DNA from 3 places in the Xylophilus sp. PBN-3R genome. Region 1 is predicted to be linked to each of the others. Evidence: predicted binding sites of a transcription regulator. Region 1 holds the regulator's gene; each other region holds the start of a gene.
What was found. The regulator sigma-54, encoded in region 1, starts transcription at its own class of promoters, with help from an activator protein. The targets are predictions, from matches to a motif close to TGGCANGNAANCTGCTTT.

Region 1 (7,764 bases):
TGCAACTGGCCAAGCCGCTGGGCCAGAACCCGCGCCAGCTGGCTGAAAACCTGCGTCACCTGCTGCTGGCCAGCGACGCCTTCCAGCGCTGGACCTCGGCAGTCGAGATCGCCGGTCCGGGTTTCCTGAACCTGCGTCTCAAGCCTGAGGCCAAACAGCAGACCGTGCGCGAAATCGTCGCGGCGGGCGATGCCTACGGCAACCAGTCCGCCAGCGGCGAAAAGGTGCTGGTCGAGTTCGTCTCTGCCAACCCCACCGGTCCGCTGCACGTCGGCCACGGCCGCCAGGCGGCACTGGGCGATGCCATCTGCAACCTGCTGGCCACTCAGGGCAAGGCGGTGCACCGCGAGTTCTACTACAACGACGCCGGCGTGCAGATCGGCACCCTGGCCAACAGCACCCAGCTGCGCGCCAGGGGTCTCAAACCCGGCATGGAAGGTTGGCCCGAGGCCGCCTACAACGGCGACTACATCGCCGACATCGCCCACGATTTCCTTGAAAAGAAGACCGTCGCAGCCGACGACCGCAGCACCACCGCCAGCGGAGACGTGGAAGACCTGGAATCCATCCGAGAATTCGCCGTGGCCTACCTGCGCCGCGAACAGGACCTGGACCTGAAGGCCTTCCAGGTGCAGTTCGACCAGTACTACCTGGAGTCCAGTCTGTACACCAGCGGCCGCGTCGAAGCCGCCGTCGGCAAGATGCAGCAGTCCGGCAAGACCTACGAACTGGATGACGCACTGTGGTTGAAGTCGACCGATTTCGGCGACGACAAGGACCGCGTCATGAAGAAACGCGACGGCACCTATACCTATTTCGTGCCCGATGTCGCCTACCACCTGGCCAAGTGGGAACGCGGTTTCCACACCGTGGTGAACATCCAGGGAACCGACCACCACGGCACCATCGCTCGTGTTCGCGCCGGCCTGCAGGCGGCTTCCAGCGTCGACGGACTGGGCATTCCGGCCGACTATCCCGCCTACGTGCTGCACACCATGGTGCGGGTGGTGAAGGGCGGCGAGGAAGTCAAGATCAGCAAACGCGCCGGCAGCTATGTCACCTTGCGCGACCTGATCGAGTGGACCAGCAAGGACGCGGTGCGCTTCTTTTTGCTGAGCCGCAAGCCTGACACCGAATACACCTTCGATGTCGATCTGGCCGTGGCCCAGAACAACGACAACCCGGTGTATTACGTGCAGTACGCCCACGCGCGCATCTGTTCGGTGATGGCCGGCTGGGGCGGTGACCGTGCCGCGCTGGCGTCCGTCGACCTGGCGGCGCTCGACACACCCGCGGCACAGGCGCTGATGCTGCAACTGGCCAAGTACCCCGACATGTTGACCGCGGCCGCACGCGACTTCGCACCGCACGACGTCACCTTCTACCTGCGGGACCTGGCGGCTGCTTATCACAGCTACTACGGTGCCGAACGCATCCTGGTCGAGGACGAAGCCGTCAAGCTCGCCCGCCTGGCGCTGGTTTCGGCCACCGCGCAGGTGCTGCAAAATGGTCTGGCTGTCCTGGGCGTTTCTGCTCCGGTCAAGATGTGATGGAAGAACAGGGGATGCGTGTGTTTCCAGCCCGTAGGCTTAGTCTGAAAAATCGCCAGTTCGGCGGAACCTTCCTCGGCATCGTCATCGGTGTGGTGGTCGGCCTCGGCGCGGCGCTGGCGGTGGCGGTTTACGTCACCAAGGTACCCATCCCCTTCATGAACCGCAACGGCGCCCGGGGCGCCGAGCAGGATGCACTGGAGGCGCAGAAGAACCGCGACTGGGATCCCAACTCGGTCCTGGGCAAACGTGCTGCCGGCGGCAAACCGGCCGATGTCGGCACCGCGCCGGCCGGTGCCGCCACCGGCGTGGCGATGCCGCAGGCACCGAAACCAGATCCGACCATTCCGGCGGCACCCGCAGCGCCGACCACCAGCGCCGCCACGCCGGCTCCGGCTCCGGCCACCGCCGCGGTGCCGAAACCGTCTGCAGGCTCGTCCGACCCGCTGGGCGACCTCGCACGGGCCCGGTCGGCAGCGGCCCCCGCCACCGCCGCAGCCCCCGCCGGCGCCGATACCTTCGACTACCTCATCCAGGCTGGCGCCTTTCGCACCGAAGCCGATGCCGAATCACAGCGTGCGCGCCTCGCCATCATGGGTTGGGAGGCCCGCGTCAGCGAACGCGAACAGGCTGGCCGCACCGTCTATCGCGTGCGCATCGGACCCTTCACCCGGCGTGACGATGCCGAGCGCCTGAAGGACAAGCTTGACGGCTCCGGCATGGAATCCACCCTGGTGCGCGTACAGCGCTGAACTTTTATCGGACAGCCCGGCTCTGACCGGCTCAAGGAGCACCTTTTTTCATGGACTTTTCCTCTTCCGCCTTCAGTCGCCGTGCGTTCGCCGGCACCACCGCTGCACTGGCCGCCGTCGCCGTGCCCGGCCTGTTGCCGCAAGCCGCCATGGCGCAGGCGCGTGTCGCTCCGCAGGCCGGCAAGGACTACATGGTGCTGGGCAAGCCGGTCCCCGTCGAAACCCCGCCGGGCAAGGTCGAGGTGACCGAGTTCTTTTGGTACAACTGCCCGCATTGCAATGCTTTCGAGCCGGCGTTCGAAAAGTGGGTCAAGGCCGTGCCGGCCGATGTCGTGGTGCGCCGTGTGCCGGTGTCCTTCCGCGACGACTTCCTGCCGCAGCAGAAGCTCTACTACACGCTCGAAGCGATGGGCAAGGTCGATGAACTGCATGTGAAGGTGTTCAACGCCATCCACGGCGAACACCAGCAGATCGCAACCGACGGCGCCATCATCAACTGGGCTGCCAAGCAGGGTCTCGACAAGGCCAAGTTCACCGAGACCTTCAATTCGTTCTCGGTCAATGCCAAGGCTCGCCGTGCCACGCAGCTGCAGGACGCCTACAAGGTGGAAGGCGTACCGGCGCTTGGCATCGCAGGTCGTTTCTATACCGACGGTCAATTGGCCGGCAACATGGAACGCGCGCTGCAAACCACCGATTTCCTGATCGGCCTGGCACGCAAGGGAGCCTGACGATGCGTCGGCGGCTGCAATAAACGACCGCCCGTCAAACCGATGCCCGCTTCCGCGGGCATTCGTCATTCAGGGCCGCCGGCGAGGGTCACTGTTGCACCGTACAATGCCTGCAAGATTCGTGCCCCTATGAGAACTTACAACGCTGCCACTCTTTTGCTGCTCTTTTCCGCTGTTTTGTTCGGCGGACCAGCCTTCGCTGAAAAAGCAGATCGGGAGAAACCCATGAACGTCGAAGCCGACGCACTGCGGCACGACGACCTGGCCCAGACCAGCGTCTTCACCGGCAACGTGGTGCTGACCAAAGGCACCATCCTCATCCGCGGCACCCGCCTGGAAGTACGGCAGGATGCCGACGGTTACCAGTACGGCACCGTCACCGCCGAGCCCGGAAAACGTTCTTACTTCAAGCAGAAACGCGACACGGCGGCCAACACACCCGACGAGTTCATCGAAGGGCAGGGCGACGTCATCTATTACGACGGCAAGGCCGACAAGGTGACCTTCACCCGCCGCGCCGAAATGCACCGGCTGCAAGGCACCACGGTGCAGGACGAAGTCCACGGCGACGTCATCGTCTACAACAACGTGACCGAGGTCTACACCGTGGATGGCGCGCCCAACTCGGGTGGCAGGTCGGCCGTCGCCGACGGGAGCGGTTCCGTCACGCCGGGCGGCCGCATCCGCGCCGTGCTGGCGCCGCGCGGCACGCCGGGCGGCCCGGTGGTCCCCGCGACGGGTACCGCTGCCGGTTCCGGGGCTGGCGACGCTGGCGGCCCGGCTCCGCAACTGCGCAGCACCGAAACGATGGGCGGAACCAAGCCTTGACCGAGAATGCGATCGCCCCCGGCGGCAGCCGGCTCGAAGCCAACCATCTGCGCAAGGCCTATGGCAGCCGGACCGTCGTCAAGGACGTTTCCCTGTCGGTGCAGAAGGGCGAAGTCGTCGGCCTGCTCGGCCCCAACGGCGCCGGCAAGACCACTTCGTTCTACATGATCGTCGGCCTGGTCCGTTCCGACGGCGGAGACATCAGCATCGACGGCCAGCCGGTCGGCAACCTGCCCATCCATCGCCGCTCGCGCCTGGGCCTGTCCTACCTGCCGCAGGAGGCTTCGATCTTCCGCAAGCTGTCGGTGCAGGAAAACGTCCGGGCCGTGCTTGAACTCCAGGAAGACGAAAACGGCCGCCCGCTGGGCAAGGCGGCCATCACCGAGCGACTCGACGCCCTGCTGGCTGACTTGCGGGTGGAACACCTTCGTGATTCGCCGGCCATGGCCCTTTCGGGCGGTGAGCGGCGCCGGGTGGAGATCGCCCGGGCGCTGGCCACGCAGCCCCGTTTCATCCTGCTGGACGAGCCTTTCGCCGGTATCGACCCGATCGCGGTGATCGAGATCCAGCGGATCATCGGATTTCTGAAAGAGCGCGGCATCGGCGTGCTGATCACCGACCACAACGTGCGCGAAACACTGGGGATCTGCGACCACGCCTTCATCATCAGCGACGGACGGGTGCTGGCCCAGGGCACGCCCGAGCAGATCGTCGACAACGCCGACGTGCGCCGGGTCTACCTCGGCGAACACTTCAGGATGTAGCACTTGGATCACCCCCAGGCTTCGCACTTCGTGTCTCCGCCAACCCCCTTGCAGGGGGCAGGCCGGCCGCTTCGGGCGGCCGTGCGCGGCGGCCTTCCGTTTTTGCGGCTCGCGCTACGCGCTTGCCTTTTGAAGGATTTCGGTTGAAGCAGGGGTTGTCTCTTCGGGTTTCGCAGCATCTGGCGCTGACGCCGCAGTTGCAGCAGTCGATCCGGCTGCTGCAACTGTCCACGCTGGAACTGAGCCAGGAAGTCGAGCAGATGCTCGACGAAAACCCGTTCCTCGAAGTGACGCACGAAGAGGCGGCGCGCGAGGAGTTCGGTGTGGCCCAGTCCGATGCCCCGGCATCGGATGACGACTTCCACGCCGGCAGCACCAGCGAAACCACGGTCACCACCACTGATAACACCAGCGATTCCGACGCTGAAAGCAGTGTCGAGTCCGAACCCAACTGGGACGGCGACGGCGGTACCGAAGTCGTGGCCGACGACGGCGAATGGGGCGGCGACGCACCGGCCCGCCAGAACAACCTGGGCGACGATGGCAATGTCGACGCCACCGAACTGGCGCGCAGCCAGGAATCGCTGACCGCCTTCCTGCACCGGCAGGCACTGTCGCTTCGTCTGTCGGCCGAAGACAGCGCGGCACTGCGTTTCCTGATCGAGTCGCTCAACGACGACGGTTACCTCGAAGACTCGTTGCCCTCGCTGGCGTTGGGGCTGGCCGGCAGCGAGGACGAGAACGCCGAAGAGGTCGAAGAACTGGTGCAGCGTTTCGCCGTTGCCCTGCGGCTGCTGCAGAACCTCGAGCCGGCCGGCGTCGGCGCCCGCGACCTGCGCGAATGCCTCACGCTGCAATTGCGCGGCATGCGCGACAACGGCGTCGGCAAACGTCCGGTGGTCGAAGCCGCCATCGCCATCTGCGCCCAGCCGATGGAACTGCTGGCCCGTCGCGACATCAAGCGTCTGAACATCGCCTGCGGCCTGGACGACGAGGTCACCCGCGCCGCCATCGGACTGATCGCCCGGCTGGAACCCAAACCCGGCCGGCGGTTCGTGGATGTCGAGCGCAACATCGTCATCCCCGACGTGCTGGTGCAGAAGATCGGCCGCGGTGGCCAGCCGCGTTTCCGGGTCATGCTCAACCCCGACGTGATGCCCAAGCTGAAGGTGCACGACATCTATGCCAGCGCTCTCAAGCAACACAAGGGCGAGGGCAGCGCCGCGCTGCAGCAGCGCCTGCAGGAAGCCCGCTGGTTCATCAAGAACATCCAGCAGCGCTTCGACACCATCCTGCGGGTGTCCAACGCCATCGTCGAGCGGCAGAAGAACTTCTTCGTGCATGGCGAACTGGCCATGCGGCCGCTGGTGCTGCGCGAGATCGCCGACGAACTGGGCCTGCACGAATCCACCATCAGCCGGGTGACCACCGCCAAGTACATGTCGACGCCCTACGGCACCTTCGAACTGAAGTACTTCTTCGGCTCCGCGCTGGGTACGGAGACCGGCGGCAACGCTTCCAGCACCGCAGTGCGCGCGCTCATCAAGCAGTTCGTCACTTCCGAAGACCAGCGCAAGCCGCTGTCCGACAGCCAGATATCCGACATGCTGAAAGAACAGGGCATCGAATGCGCCCGCCGCACCGTGGCCAAATATCGAGATGCACTGCGCATCGCGCCGGCCAATCTGCGCAAGTCGCTCTAGGCGGCGAGGTGTAGGCCTAGAACTTGAGGCCCTTCATGCCCTGCAGCAGGTTCTTGCCCGTTTCGAGCGGGTTGGCTCGCATGCGGGTTTCTTCACGGCCCACGTAGGTGAAGATGCCTTCGGAGGTCTTGTTGGCCACGTAGTCGGTCAGCTTGTCCTCGCTCATGCCCAGCGCCGACAGCTGCGAGGTCTGCTTCAGCACGCCGCTGCTTTGCAGTGCGCTGCGCACCAGCGGCTGCAGCTGCTTCAGGATCTCGGGCCCGGTGCTTTGCTTGAGGTAGTCGGTGGCACCGGTATCGCTCTTCACCATGCCGACCGCATCGGTCAGCGTGGCCTTGTCGATGGCGGCACGGAAGATGGGTTTGGCCTGCGCCGCAGCCTGTTCGGCGGCACGGTTCAGCCCGCCGTTGATGTCGCCCGTCAGGCCCGCCTTGCTGGCCAGGTTCATCAGGTCGCCGACGCCCTTGCCGCCCGCGCCCGGCAAGGCGATGCTGATGGCCTTGTCGGCCGAAAACGCGCCGGGTTTCGAAAGCTGGTCGAGTGCGTTGTCGGACGCCTGGCCCAGGATGTTCTTGAGCGCGGTGCCCGCGATCTGGGCCGAAGCCGGAGCCGAAGCGCCGGCCATCACGAGGACAGCGGCGGCGGCGGCAAAAGTCTTGCGCAGAATCATGAAGGTCTCCAATAGCGGCAAGCATTGTGCCCCTGCGTGACCGGGCCATTCACCTGTGGCGCGTATCCTTGCGACTTCCATGAATCAGATACAACTTTTCCTGCCCTGCGCCGCCGGCGTCGAGGGTTACCTTGCCGACGAAGTCCACCAGCTCACCGGGCTGGCCGGCATGGACCTGCAAACACTTCGCGGCGGCGTGCTGTTGCGGGCTTCCTGGCGCGAGGCAATGCTGCTCAACCTGCACAGTCGGCTGGCCCAGCGGGTGCTGGTGCAGCTCTCGCAGACGATGTACCGCAACGAGAAGGATCTGTACGAGGCCGCATCCGATGTCGCCTGGGAGATCTGGTTCACCACCAGGCAGACCTTCAAGATCGAGGTCACCGCCCAGCACAGCCCGCTGCAGAGCCTGAATTTTGCAGCGCTCAAGATCAAGGACGCCGTGGCCGACCGTTTCCGCCACAAGAGCGGCGAGCGGCCCGACGTCAACACCCAGTGGCCGGATGTACGTATCCACGCTCACCTGACCACCGACCAGGCCACGCTCTACATCGACACCTCGGGCGAGCCGCTGTTCAAGCGCGGCTGGCGCGAGGACAAGGGCGACGCGCCACTGAAGGAAACCCTGGCCGCCGCCATGATCGCGGCCAGCGGCTGGAACCCCCACGGCGACACCCCCCTGCCGCTGTACGACCCCTGCTGCGGCAGCGGCACCATCGCCATCGAGGCCGCGCAGATCGCCTGCCGCATTCCGGCCGGTGCGCATCGT
Region 2 (7,764 bases), 2.3 Mb from region 1:
CAGCTCGACCCGGTTGCGCGGCCGGGGCAGGTCCACCGACAGCACCTCGCCGATGGTCGCCGACGGACCGTTGGTCATCATCACGATCTTGTCGGACAGCAGCACCGCTTCGTCGACGTCGTGGGTGACCATGACCACGGTGCTCTGGGTCTTCTGCACGATGGCCAGCAGTTCGTCCTGCAGGCGGGCGCGGGTCAGCGCGTCGAGCGCACCGAAGGGCTCGTCCATCAGCAGGACCTTGGGTTCCATCGCCAGCGCACGGGCGATGCCGACGCGCTGTTTCATGCCGCCCGAGATTTCGCCGGGGCGCTTCTGCGTGGCGGGCGTCAGGCCGACCAGGGCCAGTGCCTCATCGGTGCGCAGCTTCAGCTGCGCCTTCGACTCGGTCTTGCCGAAGACCCGTTCCACACCCAGATAGATGTTTTCGTAGCAGGTCAGCCACGGCAGCAGCGAATGGTTCTGGAAGACGACAGCGCGCTCCGGGCCAGGCCCCTTGATCTCGCGGTTGGCGCACATCAGCGAGCCGTGGGTGGGTGTGGTCAGCCCGGCGATCAGGTTGAGCAGCGTCGACTTGCCGCAGCCCGAGTGGCCGATGAGTGCGATGAATTCGCCCTTGGCCACGTTCAGGTGGATGTCTCGAAGCGCCTGGAAGCTGCCCTTGGCGGTCTTGAAGGTTTGCTCGACTTCGCGGATCTCGATGAACTTGGCGTTTTGTTCGGCAATGCTGCTCATGACTTCACCTCTTCGAACGTGAATGCGGTCGCGATCTTGATGAGGGCGTATTCGAGGACCAGCCCGACGATGCCGATCACGAAGATGGCGATGATGATGTTCTTGACGTTGAGGTTGTTCCACTCGTCCCACACCCAGAAACCGATGCCGACGCCGCCGGTCAGCATCTCCGCCGCGACGATCACCAGCCAGGCGGTGCCGACGGCGAGCCGCACGCCGGTGAGCATGTAGGGCAGCACCGCGGGGAACAAAATCCTGGTGAGGATCTTCCACTCCGACAGGTTCAGCACGCGGGCCACGTTCATGTAGTCCTGCGGCACGCGCTGCACGCCGACGGCGGTGTTGATGATCATCGGCCAGATGGAGCAGATGAAGATGGTCCAGATGGCGGCCGGGTTGGCTCCCTTGAACACCAGCAGGCCGATGGGCAGCCAGGCCAGCGGCGACACCGGGCGCAGCAGGCTGATCAGCGGGTTGAACATGCGGCCCAGGAAACTGAACCTGCCGATGGCGAATCCCACCGGAATGCCGACCAGTGCGGCCAGGCCAAAACCCATCGCCACACGTTTCAGCGAAGACAGCACGTTCCAGCCCACGCCCTGGTCGTTCGGGCCGTTGCTGTAGAACGGGTCGCGGAAGACGGTGACGGCCTGCAGGAAGGTGTCCTTGGGCGACGGAATGCTGCTGCCGGTGCTGACCGATACCGCCTCCCACACCAGGGCCAGCAGCACCAGGCCCAGCACGGGCGGCAGCACCCGCAGCCAGAAGGCGCGCCAGTCGAAGGGCATCTTCTTGCGGGCGGCGGGTGCCGGTACGGCCGGCGCGGCGACGGTTGCGGTCATGGGGGTCTTTTCGACGGCCTTGGCGGCCGGGATGTCGGTCGGCGGGTCTTGCAGGGTGTGGAATACGGCGCTCACCATGGCGTTCTCCTTCAGGCCTTGATCTTGAAGCTGTCGGCGTATTTGGCCGGGTCCTTGCCGTCCCAAACCGTGCCGTCGAAGAACTTGCTGGTGCGCATCGGGTCTTTCGGCACGGCGACCTTCATGGCGCCAGCGACGTCCTTGTACAGGTCGATCTGGTTGATCTGTTTCGCCACGGCGAGGTAGTCGGGGTGTTCCTTCAGCAGGCCCCAGCGCTTGTGCTGGGTCAGGAACCACATGCCGTCGGACAGGTAGGGGAAGTTGACCGCGCCGTCGTCGAAGAACTTCATGTGGTTCGGGTCGTCCCAGGTCTTGCCCATGCCGTTTTCATAACGGCCGAGGATGCGCTGGTTGATGGCGTCGGCGCTTGTGTTGACGTAGCTCTTCTCGGCGATGACATCGGCCATCTTCGTCTTGTTCTGCAGGCTGGCGTCGATCCACTTGCCGGCTTCCATGACCGCCATCATCACGGCTCGGCAGGTGTTGGGGTGGGCCTTGACGAAGGCGGCCTGGGTGCCCAGCACCTTCTCGGGATGGTCCTTCCAGATGTCCTGCGTGGTGGTGGCGGTGACACCGATCTTGTCGATGATGGCGCGCTGGCCCCAGGGCTCGCCCACGCAGAAACCGTCCATGTTGCCGACCCGCATGTTGGCGACCATCTGCGGCGGCGGCACCACGATCACCTTGGCGTCCTTGACGGGGTTGATGTTGGCGGCGGCCAGCCAGTAGTTGAGCCACATGGTGTGGGTGCTGGTGGGGAATGTGCCGGCAAAGGTGTATTCACGCTTGTCGGATGCCATCAGCTTGGCGAGCGACGGGCCGTCGACCGCGCCCTTGTCGGCCAACGCCTTCGACAGCGTGATGGCCTGGCCGTTGCGGTTCAGGCCCATCAGGTTGGCCATTTCTTTCCTGGGGCCGCCGACGCCCAGGTGCAGGCCGTAGATGAGGCCGTACAGCACGTGGGCCATGTCGAGTTCGCCGTTGGACAGCTTGTCGCGCACGCCGGCCCAGCTGGCTTCCTTGCTGGGCACGATTTTCACGCCGTATTTCTTGTCGAAACCGAGCACCGAGGCCATGACTACGCTGGCGCAGTCGGTCAGCGGAATGAAGCCGATCTTGACTTCTTCCTTCTCGGGTTTGTCGGAGCCGGCGGCCCAGACGCCGCTGTGGCCCAGTGTGGCGAAGAGGGCGGTGGCGCCCGCCTTGCGCATGAAGTCGCGGCGCGGCGCGGCCACTCCGGAGGCAGCGGCGACGGCGGTGGTCGGCACTGTGGCGGCGTCGTGGTCGGTGGTACCGGGAATCTTCTGGGCCATGGTCGGAACTCCTTGCTGGTCGAGACGAAAAATGCGGACTGGAAAACAGAAACGGCGTCCATTCCCGGCCGCTTGCGCTTTGGCCGGGAATGGACGCCGTTGTCCAGATGTCGTGGGGTGACTGATGACCCCGGACCGCCATTGGCCCGAAGTCGTACCACCGTTCATGCAGGAGTCGTGCCAGGCGTTTTCGACCCTGATCGGGCGGAATGCGCCGCTTCGAGGAGCTGTCCTGGTGCGCCGCACCAAACTGCGGCGGTACCGCCGGCTCAGCGCGCCTTCGCGGGTAGCAGGTCGGCCATGGACAGCACGGCTTCGGCCACGTCGACCAGCCGTTTGCCCTGGCTCATGGCGGTCTGGCGCAGCATCTTGTGGGCGTCTTCCTCGCTCAGATGGCGATGGGCCATCAGCAGGCCCTTGGCGCGTTCGACCAGCTTGCGCTCATTGAGGGCGGCGCGAACGTTGGCAAGTTCGTCGGCCATCGCCTGCAGGCGGTGCGACTGCTCCTGCACCATTTCCAGTACCGAACGTTCGAGGTGCGGGCCGAGCGAGGGCGAGCCGTTTTCGGTGCGCGGCAGCGGGTTGTCGAAAAATGCGCCGGGCGCGGCGTCGGGCGCCGATGCCGCGGCGGCCAGCAGCGCCGCCTGGGCCTGCAGGTCGGCCCTGGCGTGGCGCAGTTTTTGTTCGCTGCGCGCGACCAGGTCGGAAGCGAGCTTCACCTCGACCGCATGCATGGCGTCGATGCGTTCGCTTGAGTCGTGGAACCAGGTCGCGCTGAGTGCGCGGTCGAGTTCGCTGCCGACCGGCGCAGTGCAGCCGACGCGGCGCAGACGTTCGATCTCGGCCACTGCCGAGCCGCCCAGGCAGGCCTGCCAGAGTCCGATGTGAGCCGGTTCGGCGAAATCGCAGAAGACGTTGAAGCAGCGCTCCTGCGATTCGATCAGGTGCAGCCAGTGTTGCTGACGCGCCGGTTCGACCTTTCCCTGGGCGAAGGCGGCGGCACCGGCCGCGCGTTCCTGGCCGGTGAATTCCTTGCCCTGCATGAAATGGAACATGGCCACCAGAAGCCGCGAAAGCTCGGGGTCGCTGGCGCTGTCGGCCGCGTCGAACACCACGCCCAGCAGGGCGGTCACCACCCGGTTGAAGCTGCGGGTCGATTCGCCGCTTTCGAGCTTGCGAGCCTCTACCCGTTCGCGCAGCCCGGCCAGCGCGAGCATGCCTTGCAGGGCATAGGCGATGCGGCTGAAAAGCCGGGCGCCGTTGCCGATGCGTACGCCGTCGGTGTCGAGTTGCTCCAGGGCCGATCGCCAGCGGGTCGCGGCCAGGTCGCTGGCCGCCAGCTGTTTTTTCCGTTGCTGGACAAAAGCCGACTCTTGCGAACCCAGGAAGAGGTTGGTGAGCCCGCGTTCCTTCTGCAAAGCGTGAATCAGGTCGGCGGTGCGACGCACCAGTTCGCTGGTGAGCAGCAACTGTTCGAGTTCGCGGATTTCGCACTGGCGCGCGGCGACGAGAAAATTGAGGCCGGATTTCATGGAGTCCAAGGAAACGCAGCAAGCTGCGTGCCGGTATTGTCACCAGGGCAGGTCGAGTCCGTCGGCTGGAGGTTGCGGCGCGACCGCTGGCGGGTCCTGGGTCGCATGGCGGGCGGCCGCGTGGATCCTGGCGAATGCGCTGGCCTTGATCAATTCGAGCTCCAGCGTCGTCGAGGTGGGAAATGGCAGCCACGGACCGCCGCGCAGGCGATAGCGGTTGGCTTCGTAGCCGCCATCGGGTTCGGGCGATTGAGCGATGGTCTGGAAGACGTCGTCCGCCGAGTTCCAGAATCGCAACTTGAAACTCGTGTCGCGATAATCGATGCGATTGGGCCGTTCTCCGTGGAAGTTCAGCGGCCCGTATTGGGTGTTTTTGAGACTGCGGGTCGACGGCCAGACATCCATGTAGTCGACGAACACCTCGCGTGGCGCCATTTTCAGGGCGTCTTCCAGTTTTTCGAAAACCAGCCGGCCGTCGACGATCCAGGATGTGGTGTGTTGCTTGACCGGCGGCAGGCCGACGATCTTGCCACCGAGCAATGCCTGTTCATAGAAGGTGTCGATCTCGGCGATGCGCCGGCCGCGCTCCGCCTCGGCCCGCACCAGCACGGTCTCGGTCTGAGTGAGTGTCGGAGGCGGGTTCGGCTGGCGGAGCAGCAGGGCGAGACCGTCGTCGATCTGGCGTGTGACTTCCTCCCTGACGAAAGGCAATATGTTTTCGCCCGCCCTCCGCATCGCCGCGGCCAGCAGGTCGGCTCCCCGTCGGATGAAGGTCGCGGCCTGATCCATCCATCTGTCGATACGTTCGCTCTCGGCGCTGTCATCTGCCGAAAAAGACGTGGTGACGAACTTGCGATAGGCGGCCGCAGCGACCGGGTGGGTGCGCAAGAGGTCGGCGTAGGTCTTTATCCGCGTGGCCTTGGACGCGTTCCAGTATTCGCGTTGGGGCGTGGTGGGTTCCGCCGAGGCGCTGCGCCTGCGCGCGACGAGACTTGCCTGCGGGTCGGCATCGCGCTGCAGCGCATCCAGATAGGCCTGTGCTTCGGCGCTGCCGGCGGTCGGGTAGCCGAAAGATTCGGTCCGTGCCAGCTGACGCGGCTCGGGCGCGCCGTTCAATGGACTGGGCGGGTCGTATGGCGCTTTGCCGACCGTGCCACGAGCCAGTTCGGCAGGCGGAAGAATCGGACCTGAATAGCCGGTGCGCGACACCGGCGGCAAGGGGTTCTGGTACATGGCGAAACCTGCAAGAGTGGGCGACGTCAAGAACTGTGGGTTTGCAGTAGAAAGCCGGCGGCTCGTCGTACGAAATGCCTGCGCCGTAGGCGAATGGGCAGTTTCGATGCCTCTACACTTTCCGTATGCGCCAAGATTTCACTGTTCTCGGTTTCGAATCCTCCTGCGACGAAACCGGCGTTGCCCTGGTGCGCGCGGAAGGCGCGGGTGTGCCTCGCCTGCTGTCCCACGCACTCCATAGCCAGATCGCCATGCACCGCGCTTACGGTGGCGTGGTGCCAGAACTGGCCAGCCGCGACCATATTCGCCGTGTTCTGCCCTTGTCCGACGAAGTGATGGCGGGCGCGGGCCGCACACTGGACGACGTCGACCTGATCGCCTACACCCGCGGGCCGGGCCTCGCCGGCGCCTTGCTGGTGGGGGCGGGCGTCGCCTGTTCGATGGCGGCGGCACGGGGTCTCCCGGTACTGGGCGTTCACCACCTCGAAGGCCATCTGCTGTCGCCCTTCCTGAGCGCCGACCCACCGGAATTTCCGTTCGTCGCCTTGCTGGTATCCGGCGGGCACACCCAGTTGATGCGGGTCGACGGCGTGGGGCGTTATGCCTTGCTGGGCGAGACCATCGACGACGCGGCCGGCGAGGCTTTCGACAAGTCCGCCAAGCTGATGGGTCTCGGCTATCCGGGCGGGCCGGCGCTTTCCAGACTGGCAGAGCAGGGCGACCCGGCCGCCTTCGCCCTGCCGCGCCCGCTGATGCGCAGCGGCAACCTCGACTTTTCATTCGCCGGACTCAAGACGGCGGTACTGACCCAAGCCAAGAAACTGGGCGACCAGCTGGAAGCGCGCAAAGCCGACCTGGCCGCTTCGACCGAGGCGGCCATCGTGGAAGTGCTGCTCAGGAAGTCGGTTGCGGCGCTGCGGCTGACTGGCCTGGATCGGCTGGTGGTAGCCGGCGGTGTCGGGGCGAACCGCCTGCTGCGGATGCAGCTGAATGCCGAATGCGCACGCCTGGGCGTTCGAACGCACTACCCGGAACTGCATCTTTGCACCGACAACGGCGCCATGATCGCCATGGCTGCGGCCATGCGTGTAGCCGCCGGAGTGGCGCAGCCGACGCACACCTATGCATTCGATGTGCGTCCGCGCTGGATGCTCGGCGAATCCTGAGTTTGCGCTGTCATGGAGGGCAGCGAGGTTTCCAGGTCGGTGCAATTCGCCCGATCGAGTCCCGCCGTATCGGCTCCTGCCTCCTCCGGTTCCCTGATCTCGGTGCGGTTCACCGATTTATCCTGGCCCCGCCGGACACGAAATGTTGGATCCCACGACCAAAACAAAAAGGCCCCTGCCGCGGATGGTCATTACCACCCGACGCCGGGGCCTTGAATAACCCGGGATCTGCGGGTTCAGGAAATGGCGAGGCTTCTCGCAGTAGAAACAACGGCCTTGCGAGCCAGTTTCAAAGTCAGCACGCCGTTCTCGAGTTTGGCTTCGCTGGCATCGGCATCGATATCCTGTGCCAGTTCATAAGCCAGCTTCAGTTTGCGCGGTGCATCTGCAATGCTTTCGAGCCTGACGATATTCGCCTCGATGCTGATGGTGATCTGTTCACGCGAAAGGCCGGGAACGTCGAGCGTCAGCACCACGGCGTTTTCTTCCTGCTTCACCGAAGGCGCCTGAGCGGTGGATTGCCGAGTGCCCTGCGTAAATGCATTGGCGAGAAAACGTTCGAGCGTCTGGTCCACGGAACGCGGTTGGGAAACATAAGCCTGGCGACGTGCGGGGGTATAGAACACAGTAAAAGCTCCTGTACGGTGCGCGGCTCTCAACCTCGATTGCCGCTTGGAATGGAATCTGCGCACGCCATTCGGCATTTCAAGAGCTTTATTCACCCGATGAAAATATGCCGGGCGGTATCTTGAATTCCTTTTGCGCAGGACTATTTCCTTGCGCCCATCAGGAGCCATAACCGAAACCCTGGCACGCGCCGGCGTTCGGCAGGTGCCGGCATTCGCGTGTCATGCGGCGGTCACGGTCG
Region 3 (7,764 bases), 430 kb from region 1:
GTCGTTCGGTGTAGAAAAATGCGTCGTCAGGTGTGGTGAGATGAGGGTCCAGCAGTTTCACATCGACGGTTGCAAGCCCTGTCGTCGGTGGATAACCCAGACCGGTCACCTGGACTCTTGCCATGCGGTCCTGCAGGAGCCACAAGCGGTTGTGGGAGGTGTGTCCTGCCAATTCCACCAGAACGTCAAGGTCGTGGGACTTGATGAACTGCACCAGTTCTTCGTCGGACTTTTCGTAGACAGCGTGGAACTGATCTGCTCGCGCACGCACTTCATCGGTTTGGGCGTCGGATGAAGATGCGTCATGATATAGGAATATCTCCACCCGTTCGCGATCATGACCTTCCAGCAAGGGGCGGAAAAAATATCGTACGGAATGTTCGCGAAAATCGGGCGACCAATAACCAATGCGGATTTTGTTCCGTTCGGGTTGCAATATCTTCTGAACCGGCTCGGCCTTCATCTTTTCCGTCAGCGGCAAAAGTGTGCTGGCCCAGAAATGATGTTCCGCCGCCAGAATCGGCTCAGCCCGGTCGGCATAAGCGCTGTGCCACATGTAGGCGTCCGGCACCCGGTTGTTATCGAAATCCGCCAGCCAGGCGCTCAGGCTGTAATAAACCGCCGTCGAAACCTTGCCAAGCTTGAATTGCAGTGCTGCGTAATGTGCACTGATATACGGATAACCAGGAATGGCAACCTGCGCACGGGTCAGATTTTCGATTGCCTCGGGCACACGGCCGCCTTCCAGCAGGCAGCGTGCGTAGTTGACGGCGACATAAAGGTCTGAGTCGTCGAGCAGGTGCGCTAATCGAAAACACTCATATGCTTGCGGTAATTCACCGACTTCCAGCAATTGCAGGCCCAAGTTGACCATGACGCGCACATTTCGCGGATCCAACTCCAGATATTCGCGCCCCAGCGAAATGGCCTTGCGCCATTCCCTGGCGTTGTGTGCCACCTGAATGGATTCCAGCAGTTCTTCTTTACGGCGTTGCCTGGAACCCTCGACGAACCATTTTCCAAACGTACCCTTGACGAGTGACTTCAACATCAGCAGAACCTTCGCACGACGAAAGAACTCACTTCTTGTTTGCTTTCGTCATTTCCATGACCAAGCCTTCGGTGGCAATATCGATGAAATTGGGGGGGTAACCCTTTTCATTCAGCCCCCATTTGAATGCATTTGCAAAAATGGAGCGGCGAAGCAAACCCATCTTTCTATCGGAAAGATGTCGTCCGGTTTCCTGATAAACACGCTCCAGTGAACGGGTTATCTTGTTTACCGACAACTTTCCCATGCTTTCACCGGTCAGGGAGGCGGGCGGAAGCTGTTTGACAATCTGCGCCACCAGTTCGGCCGCAAATGCGCGCTCCTGGCTGTAATCGAATAATCCGGCCAATTTCATTCCTAGAAGTATTGCTGGCGATCATACAAAGTTGACCAGCCTCCACCGCCATCGCTCGAGCGGACTGCAGGCCAAAAAAAAGCCCCTGCAAAGGGGCTTCTCCAGGATCGCCAGGGCGATCAGCCGCGGCAGGATGCCGGCACGTACTTGGCGGGGGTGCCGCTGCAGGTCCAGCTGATGGTGCCGCCGGAAGAAGCGCTTGCAGCGCTGCCGCTCAGGTTGATCGTAACGCTGGCAGAACCGCCAACATTGGAGCTGCCGACAATAACCACGGTTACCCCGCTGGCAGCCGTGGCGATGGATGCGCTACCGACTTTGCCGCCGGTGGCCGGAACGCAGTCGCTCGACACGGTGGACACGAAGGCGCTATTGGCCTGGAAAGATTCGGACAGGCAAGTACGTGCGCTGCTGGCCGAAAGGATCAGTTCCGAAACACGAGCCCGGACGGTGTAGTCCTGGTAGGCCGGCAGGGCCACGGCAGCCAGGATACCGATGATCGCGACAACGATCATCAGTTCGATCAGGGTGAAGCCCTGTTGCACATTGCGCCGAATAGAACGGGTCATAGATTTACTCCAGATGGAAGGGGGAACAAGCCCCCCATGCCACGCAGCTTCCATGCCAGTAACAATTTGCACCGCGCCCGCCTGAAAGGCGGTATGGCCTGACAAATTTGTCATCGATATCGTGCCGATGTCGAGTCAGCGAAGCCAAAACTGTCACCACTCGAAGGTCTGTCCCTCGGTCAACCACCGAATGTCCAGTGCCGGATGCACGCAGCCCACCCCACGTTTCAGCCTTCCGATCTCTTCCATGATCAACACCGTCTCCGCTGGTTTGGTGTGGGTGATCCACACGGTGTAGCTGCCCGGCCTGTCGATCAATGCCAGTTCTTCGCCGAGCGTGCAGGGCGAGATGTGCCGGCTCCGCAGTGCAAGTTCGGATTCCGCATTGCTGAAGGCGGTTTCGATGACCAGTGCGCCGACGTCCAACTGGTTCACCCGTTTCCAGAAAGCTGGATTACGCCCGGTATCGCCGCTGAAAACCCAGGCGGGTCCCGCATTTTCGGATATTGCAAAACCCACCGCCGGCACCGAGTGGACTGCCGGAAGTACCTCGATTGATTTACCTTCGATGTGCAGAACGTCGCCGGTTTCGAATATCTGGAACCGAATGAACGGTGATTCGACGGATGGAAGGGATTCGAAGTCAGGCCAGATCACATTATTGAATATATGCGCCCGTAAAGCCGCCACGGTTTCGGCCAGCGCGTGGACCTGCAGCGGTTTGACTCGATATGCGGCAACCGCATCCATCATCAGGGGCAGGGCCGCTATATGGTCGAGATGGCTGTGTGTCAGCAGCACATGGTCGATGCGGGCCATGTCCGGCAGGGTGAGTTCGCCGACCCCAGTACCCGCGTCGACCAGCAGGTTCTCGTCCACCAGAAACGATGTGGTGCAACGGCCCTTTGCAATCGCGCCGGAGCAGCCCAGTACGCAGACTTTCATGCAGTTCCTTGAGGGCGAATGTCGATGGGGTCCGGATTATTGGCGGGTTCCACCGTGAATACCGTCACCGCCTGCTGCCTGCCCTTCACCATGACACGGTCCAGTTCGCGCCATGCAAAGTGGTCCGCAGTCTGGGCACGGGTGTTTTCACTGACGACCAAATCTACGCCGTAGACGCTGCACAGGCCTTCCAGCCTTGCCGCAAGGTTCACCGCATCGCCGATGACGGTGTAGCTGCGTCGGATGTCCGAGCCCATGTCGCCGACACACATCGTCCCGGTGTTCAGGCCGATCCCGATCTGGATGGGCGGCAAACCCTGCGCGGCGTGTTCGGCATTGAGTTTGCGGATGGCGGTCGCCATGCCGATGGCGGCACCGACCGCTAGCCGCGCATGGGCGCCGGTACGTTGCGGCGCGCCCCAGAAGGCCATCACACAGTCGCCCATGTATTTATCGACGGTGCCTCGCTGTTGACCGATGACGTCGGTCAGCCGGCTGAACACGCGGTTGAGCAGCGCCTGCAGGGCCAGCGGTTCCATGCTTTCCGACAGCGCGGTGAATCCGCGCATGTCGCAGAACATGACGGTCATCTCGCGGTTGTCGGCCCGCATGGTGTATTGGTCCGGTTCCCGCACCATTTCCGCTACCAGTTCGTGTGGCACGTAGGTGCCGAACAGGCGCGCAAGCTGACGTTTGGAGCGGGTCTCGACGAAATAGCCATAGGCGATATCGAGCGCGAATGCGGCCAGCGCGGCCAGAAGCGGCACCGCCAGCGGCACCACCAGGCCGGCGCCGGCAAACAGCCAGAGGTTGGCGCCGACCAGCACGCCGAGCACGGCCAGGGTCGCCAGCACGCCGACCGGCACACTCAGCAAGGGCAGGCAGAAGGCCAGCAGCAGGCCGGCGGCGAGGGTGGTGAGAGCCGCGTAGCCAGCCTCGTAGTCGGGGCGGACAAGCGTGCGGCCGTCGAGCAGGCCGGACAGGATGTTGGCGTGAACCTCGACGCCCGGATAGGCCTCTCCCACGGGGGTGACACGCAGGTCGAGCAGACCCGGAGCGGTGGTGCCGACCAGCACCATCCTGCCCGACAGCGATGCGGCGTCGAGCTTGCCGTTCAGCACGTCTGCTGCGGATATGTACCGGAACGATCCGCCCCCGGTGCCGCCTGCGCCGCGGTAGGGCACCAGTGCAGCAGCGCGTTCGTCCACCGGGACGATCTGCGGGTTGTCGTCGCGATCCAGCAGCAGGCTTTGCAACAGCGCGGGTCGGCCCGCCACGGCCTCTGTTCCGGGGACCAGGGCGGGCAGCACCCTGGGATTGCCCGTCAGGCTGCGGTACATCGCGAGGGCAAGGGATTCGTAATAGTTGCCGCCGAACCCTGCGATCAGCGAGACCGAGCGGACTTCGCCATCCGGATCGGTGATGGAGTTCATGAATCCACCGTGCGGCGCAGCCTCCGCCAGCGTCGGGATGTTGGCGCCTGCGCTTCGCCAGCGCTGCACCGCCAGCGGCGGCAGCGAACCACCCGCAATGACTGGCTGCGGAAGTGCGCCGCGAAGGCCGCCTTCGGAGTCCTGGCTGAAGTAATAGCCCAGCACCGCACGTCGGTCGCGCAGCGCATCGGCCAGGCGGCGGTCATAGTCGAGGCGGGATTCGAGCCGCCGCAGCCTGTCGGCAAATCCGGGCTGCGATCGCATGTCACCCGCAGCCAGTTCACGCAGGCTGTCGAGGCCGGAGCTGCGGTCGCGTTCGCCGAACAGCACGTCGAAGCCGACGACCGCAGCCTGCTGGCGATCAAACAGTTCGTACACCAGCCGGGCGACCTGGTCGCGGCCCCAGGGCCAGCGGCCGACCTCGGAAAGGCTGCGTTCGTCGATATCGACGATCACCACCCGCGGATCGAGGCCGGCCGGCATGGTGGCCCGCAGCCGGCTGTCGTACAGGGTCCGTTCTGCGGCGTCCAGGCCGGGCAGCCGGACCAGCCCGACGATATGGGCCAGGGCCAGCAGCACCGGCACCAGCGTCACGGCGAAACGGCGCCCGTGGCGTGTCATCCAGCCCGAACGGAGGCGAGCTCTGGATTCGGCCGGCACCCCTCGGCGCGGAATCAGGGCGCGCCCAGGGCGAACTGCATGCGGATGCCCGCCAGTTCGACCGTGTCGCCATGGCGCAGCATGACCGGCGCCTGGCCGACGACCGAACCGTTGATGGTCGGCACTGCCGCGCCCTCGACATGCGCAAGACTGTAACCGTGCGGCCTTCGGGTGATGGAAGCCACGCCGACGCCGGCCTTGCCGATGGTGGTGACCAGTTTCACCAACTCGACCGTCCGGCCGGTGGCGGCACCCGACAGGACCCGGATGCTGGCGGTCTGCAGAGCGCCCATGTCGCCGGCCATGGCAGTGTCGGGAAAGAAGGTCGCCGGCAGCTCGGTATCCGGGAACGACATGATGGAAGACTGGCTGTATTCCTCGGCCGTCGGAACCGCGGCCGCGCTGGCCTGCACCTGGCCCTCGCCATCGAAATGCAGCTGGTAACGGCCGATTTCGACCACATCCCCGTTGCGCAGGGTATGCCGGCGCACCGGCCGACCGTTGACGAAGGTTCCGTTGGTGCTGTTGAGATCTTCGACGACCAGTTCGTGGCCGACGCGGCGGACCGCAGCGTGTTCGCCGCTCACCGCCAGGTTGTCGATCACGACATCGCTATAGGGACGTCGACCGAAGGTGGTGTATTCCTTCGTCAGCACGACTTCGCGCAAGGCGACACCTTCCAGTGACAACAACATCCTTGCCATCGCCGACTCCTGCTCCTGATTTTTTCAACCGCCGACGACCATCGCCTGCGATTCCCTACGAGCGCCGCCATTGAAAAAATCGGCTGCTGCGTATGACCGGCGCGCCTTCCGACGAAACCAGCAATACGCTCACATTATCGCGTCCCCCGGCTTGATTTGCGGCATGCACCAGTGATGCGGCCCGGGATTCCAGTGAAGTCGAGGCCAGCAGCAGTTGGGCGACGCGGGCGTCGGGGATCATGTCGGTCAGGCCGTCCGAACACAGCAGGTACAGATCGCCGGGAGCCGGCTCGAGTTCGAAGACGTCGAGGTCGCCGCTTTCGGGATACCCCAGCGCCCGGGTGACGAGGTTGCGATTGGGCGCATTCAAGGCCTCGCCTTCGTCGATCAGGCCGGCGTCGATCTGCTCCTGCAGAACCGAATGGTCGTGGCTGATGCGCTCGAGGCGGTTGCCGCGCAGCCGATAACAACGCGAATCGCCGATGGAGCCGATCATCACCCGCGACGGCTGGAACACACCGAACACCAGTGTGGTGCCCATGCCCTGGCATTCGGGCTGCTGCTCGGCGACCGCCATGATGGACTGGTTGGCCGAGCGCACATAACGCCGCATGGCACCCCGCATGGCGCGGCTCTTGGCGTCTGCGCCGCTGATGGCCAGCCAGGTGGCGAAATGCTCCTGCATGTAGGCCGCGGCGATGCTGCTGGCAACCTCGCCTGCACGATAGCCACCCATGCCATCCGCCACGACCGCGAGGCCGACGGACACGTCATGCAGCACGACATCTTCGTTGTTGGTTCGGACGCGCCCCGGATCGGTCAGGGCATGGAATTGGTATTGCATGGCAGCCGGCAATGGTAGCCGCCCGAAATGGTTCGTAACGACCGAATTAGTCGGTTGCGAACGCAAAAAAGCCCGCTGGGACCGCATCCGTGGATGCGACCCCAGCGGGCCTTCAACCTCAGCTACGAACGCGCCGGATCAGGCCCCGTGCGCCTTGTGTGCCTTGGCATTGGCGCGGGCTGCAGCCGCCTTGCCCACGACCACCACCAGCACCGCGCCGGCAACCGCGGCGGCGTAGTGCAGCCAAGGGTTGGCAGCCAGCACGCCGCGCAGCGACACGTCGCTCATGATGGTCTCGCCGGCCACCCAGCCGATCAGCGCAGCGCCCAGCACCACGATGATGGGGAACCGTTCCATCAGCTTGATCATCAGCGTGCTGCCGAAGATCACCAGCGGAATGCTGATGGCCAGACCAAGAACCAGCAAGACCATGTTGCCCTGGGCCGAAGCGGCCACGGCGATCACGTTGTCCAGGCTCATCACCAGGTCGGCCAGCAGGATGGTGCGGATGGCGGCGCCCAGGGTGCCGTATTCCTTCGATTCGCCTTCTTCTTCCTCACCCTCGGACAGCAACTGGTAGCCGATCCACAGCAGCAGCACGCCGCCGATGATCTGCAGGTACGGGAGCTCGAGCAGCCAGGCGGCCACCACGGTCAGCACGATCCGCAGCACCACCGCGGCGCCGGAGCCCCACATGATGGCTTTCTTCTGCTGGGCCGGGGGCAGCGAGCGGGCTGCCAGTGCGATCACCACCGCGTTGTCGCCGGACAGGATGATGTTGATCCAGATGATCTTGATGAGGCCGATCCAGAATTCCGGCGTACTAAGCATGTCCACGGTTTAGCTCCTGTTATATAAATTATGCGAATAATGCAAAAGCGCGCCGGAGATGCATATCGACATCTCCGGCGCGCTTTTTTGCGCACGGCAGTTTACCGGCGCGAGCGCTGCGGGAAGTGCGTAGTTTTGCGTATCACATGTCAGATACACCACGGTTCCCGCAGTGGCCTGCTCAGATCAGAGCAGACCCTTCAGCAGGCGGCCCATTTCGGATGGGTTGCGGGTGATGACGAAACCGCACTCTTCCATCACCGCCAGCTTGGCATCGGCAGTGTCTTCACCGCCGGAGATCAGCGCACCGGCGTGACCCATGCGTTTGCCCGGAGGGGCGGTGACACCGGCGATGAAACCGACGACCGGCTTCTT

Region 2: AC3ANW_RS09255 (CmpA/NrtA family ABC transporter substrate-binding protein) is a predicted target of sigma-54. The motif match lies at 3,131-3,148, and genes of this name have one in related genera.
Region 3: AC3ANW_RS22240 (pilin) is a predicted target of sigma-54. The motif match lies at 2,013-2,030, and genes of this name have one in related genera.

The regions. Positions count from the first base shown of each region.
Region 1 covers NZ_CM173225.1:4,261,063-4,268,826, reverse strand. The annotation lists gene argS (arginine--tRNA ligase) at 1-1,550, shown strand, start outside; gene AC3ANW_RS20355 (SPOR domain-containing protein) at 1,565-2,302, shown strand; gene AC3ANW_RS20350 (thiol:disulfide interchange protein DsbA/DsbL) at 2,353-3,033, shown strand; gene lptA (lipopolysaccharide transport periplasmic protein LptA) at 3,163-3,861, shown strand; gene lptB (LPS export ABC transporter ATP-binding protein) at 3,858-4,625, shown strand; gene AC3ANW_RS20335 (RNA polymerase factor sigma-54) at 4,769-6,328, shown strand; gene AC3ANW_RS20330 (DUF4197 domain-containing protein) at 6,345-6,998, opposite strand; gene AC3ANW_RS20325 (THUMP domain-containing class I SAM-dependent RNA methyltransferase) at 7,078-7,764, shown strand, end outside.
Region 2 covers NZ_CM173225.1:1,951,620-1,959,383, forward strand. The annotation lists gene AC3ANW_RS09245 (ABC transporter ATP-binding protein) at 1-732, opposite strand, end outside; gene ntrB (nitrate ABC transporter permease) at 729-1,652, opposite strand; gene AC3ANW_RS09255 (CmpA/NrtA family ABC transporter substrate-binding protein) at 1,664-2,863, opposite strand; gene AC3ANW_RS09260 (nitrate- and nitrite sensing domain-containing protein) at 3,235-4,497, opposite strand; gene AC3ANW_RS09265 (hypothetical protein) at 4,537-5,730, opposite strand; gene tsaD (tRNA (adenosine(37)-N6)-threonylcarbamoyltransferase complex transferase subunit TsaD) at 5,856-6,896, shown strand; gene AC3ANW_RS09275 (Hsp20/alpha crystallin family protein) at 7,133-7,618, opposite strand; gene AC3ANW_RS09280 (hypothetical protein) at 7,683-7,764, opposite strand, start outside.
Region 3 covers NZ_CM173225.1:4,691,104-4,698,867, reverse strand. The annotation lists gene AC3ANW_RS22250 (O-linked N-acetylglucosamine transferase, SPINDLY family protein) at 1-1,051, opposite strand, end outside; gene AC3ANW_RS22245 (hypothetical protein) at 1,080-1,406, opposite strand; gene AC3ANW_RS22240 (pilin) at 1,526-1,972, opposite strand; gene AC3ANW_RS22235 (3',5'-cyclic-nucleotide phosphodiesterase) at 2,126-2,917, opposite strand; gene AC3ANW_RS22230 (CHASE2 domain-containing protein) at 2,914-4,971, opposite strand; gene AC3ANW_RS22225 (FHA domain-containing protein) at 5,025-5,714, opposite strand; gene AC3ANW_RS22220 (Stp1/IreP family PP2C-type Ser/Thr phosphatase) at 5,770-6,558, opposite strand; gene AC3ANW_RS22215 (TerC family protein) at 6,697-7,395, opposite strand; gene sucD (succinate--CoA ligase subunit alpha) at 7,576-7,764, opposite strand, start outside.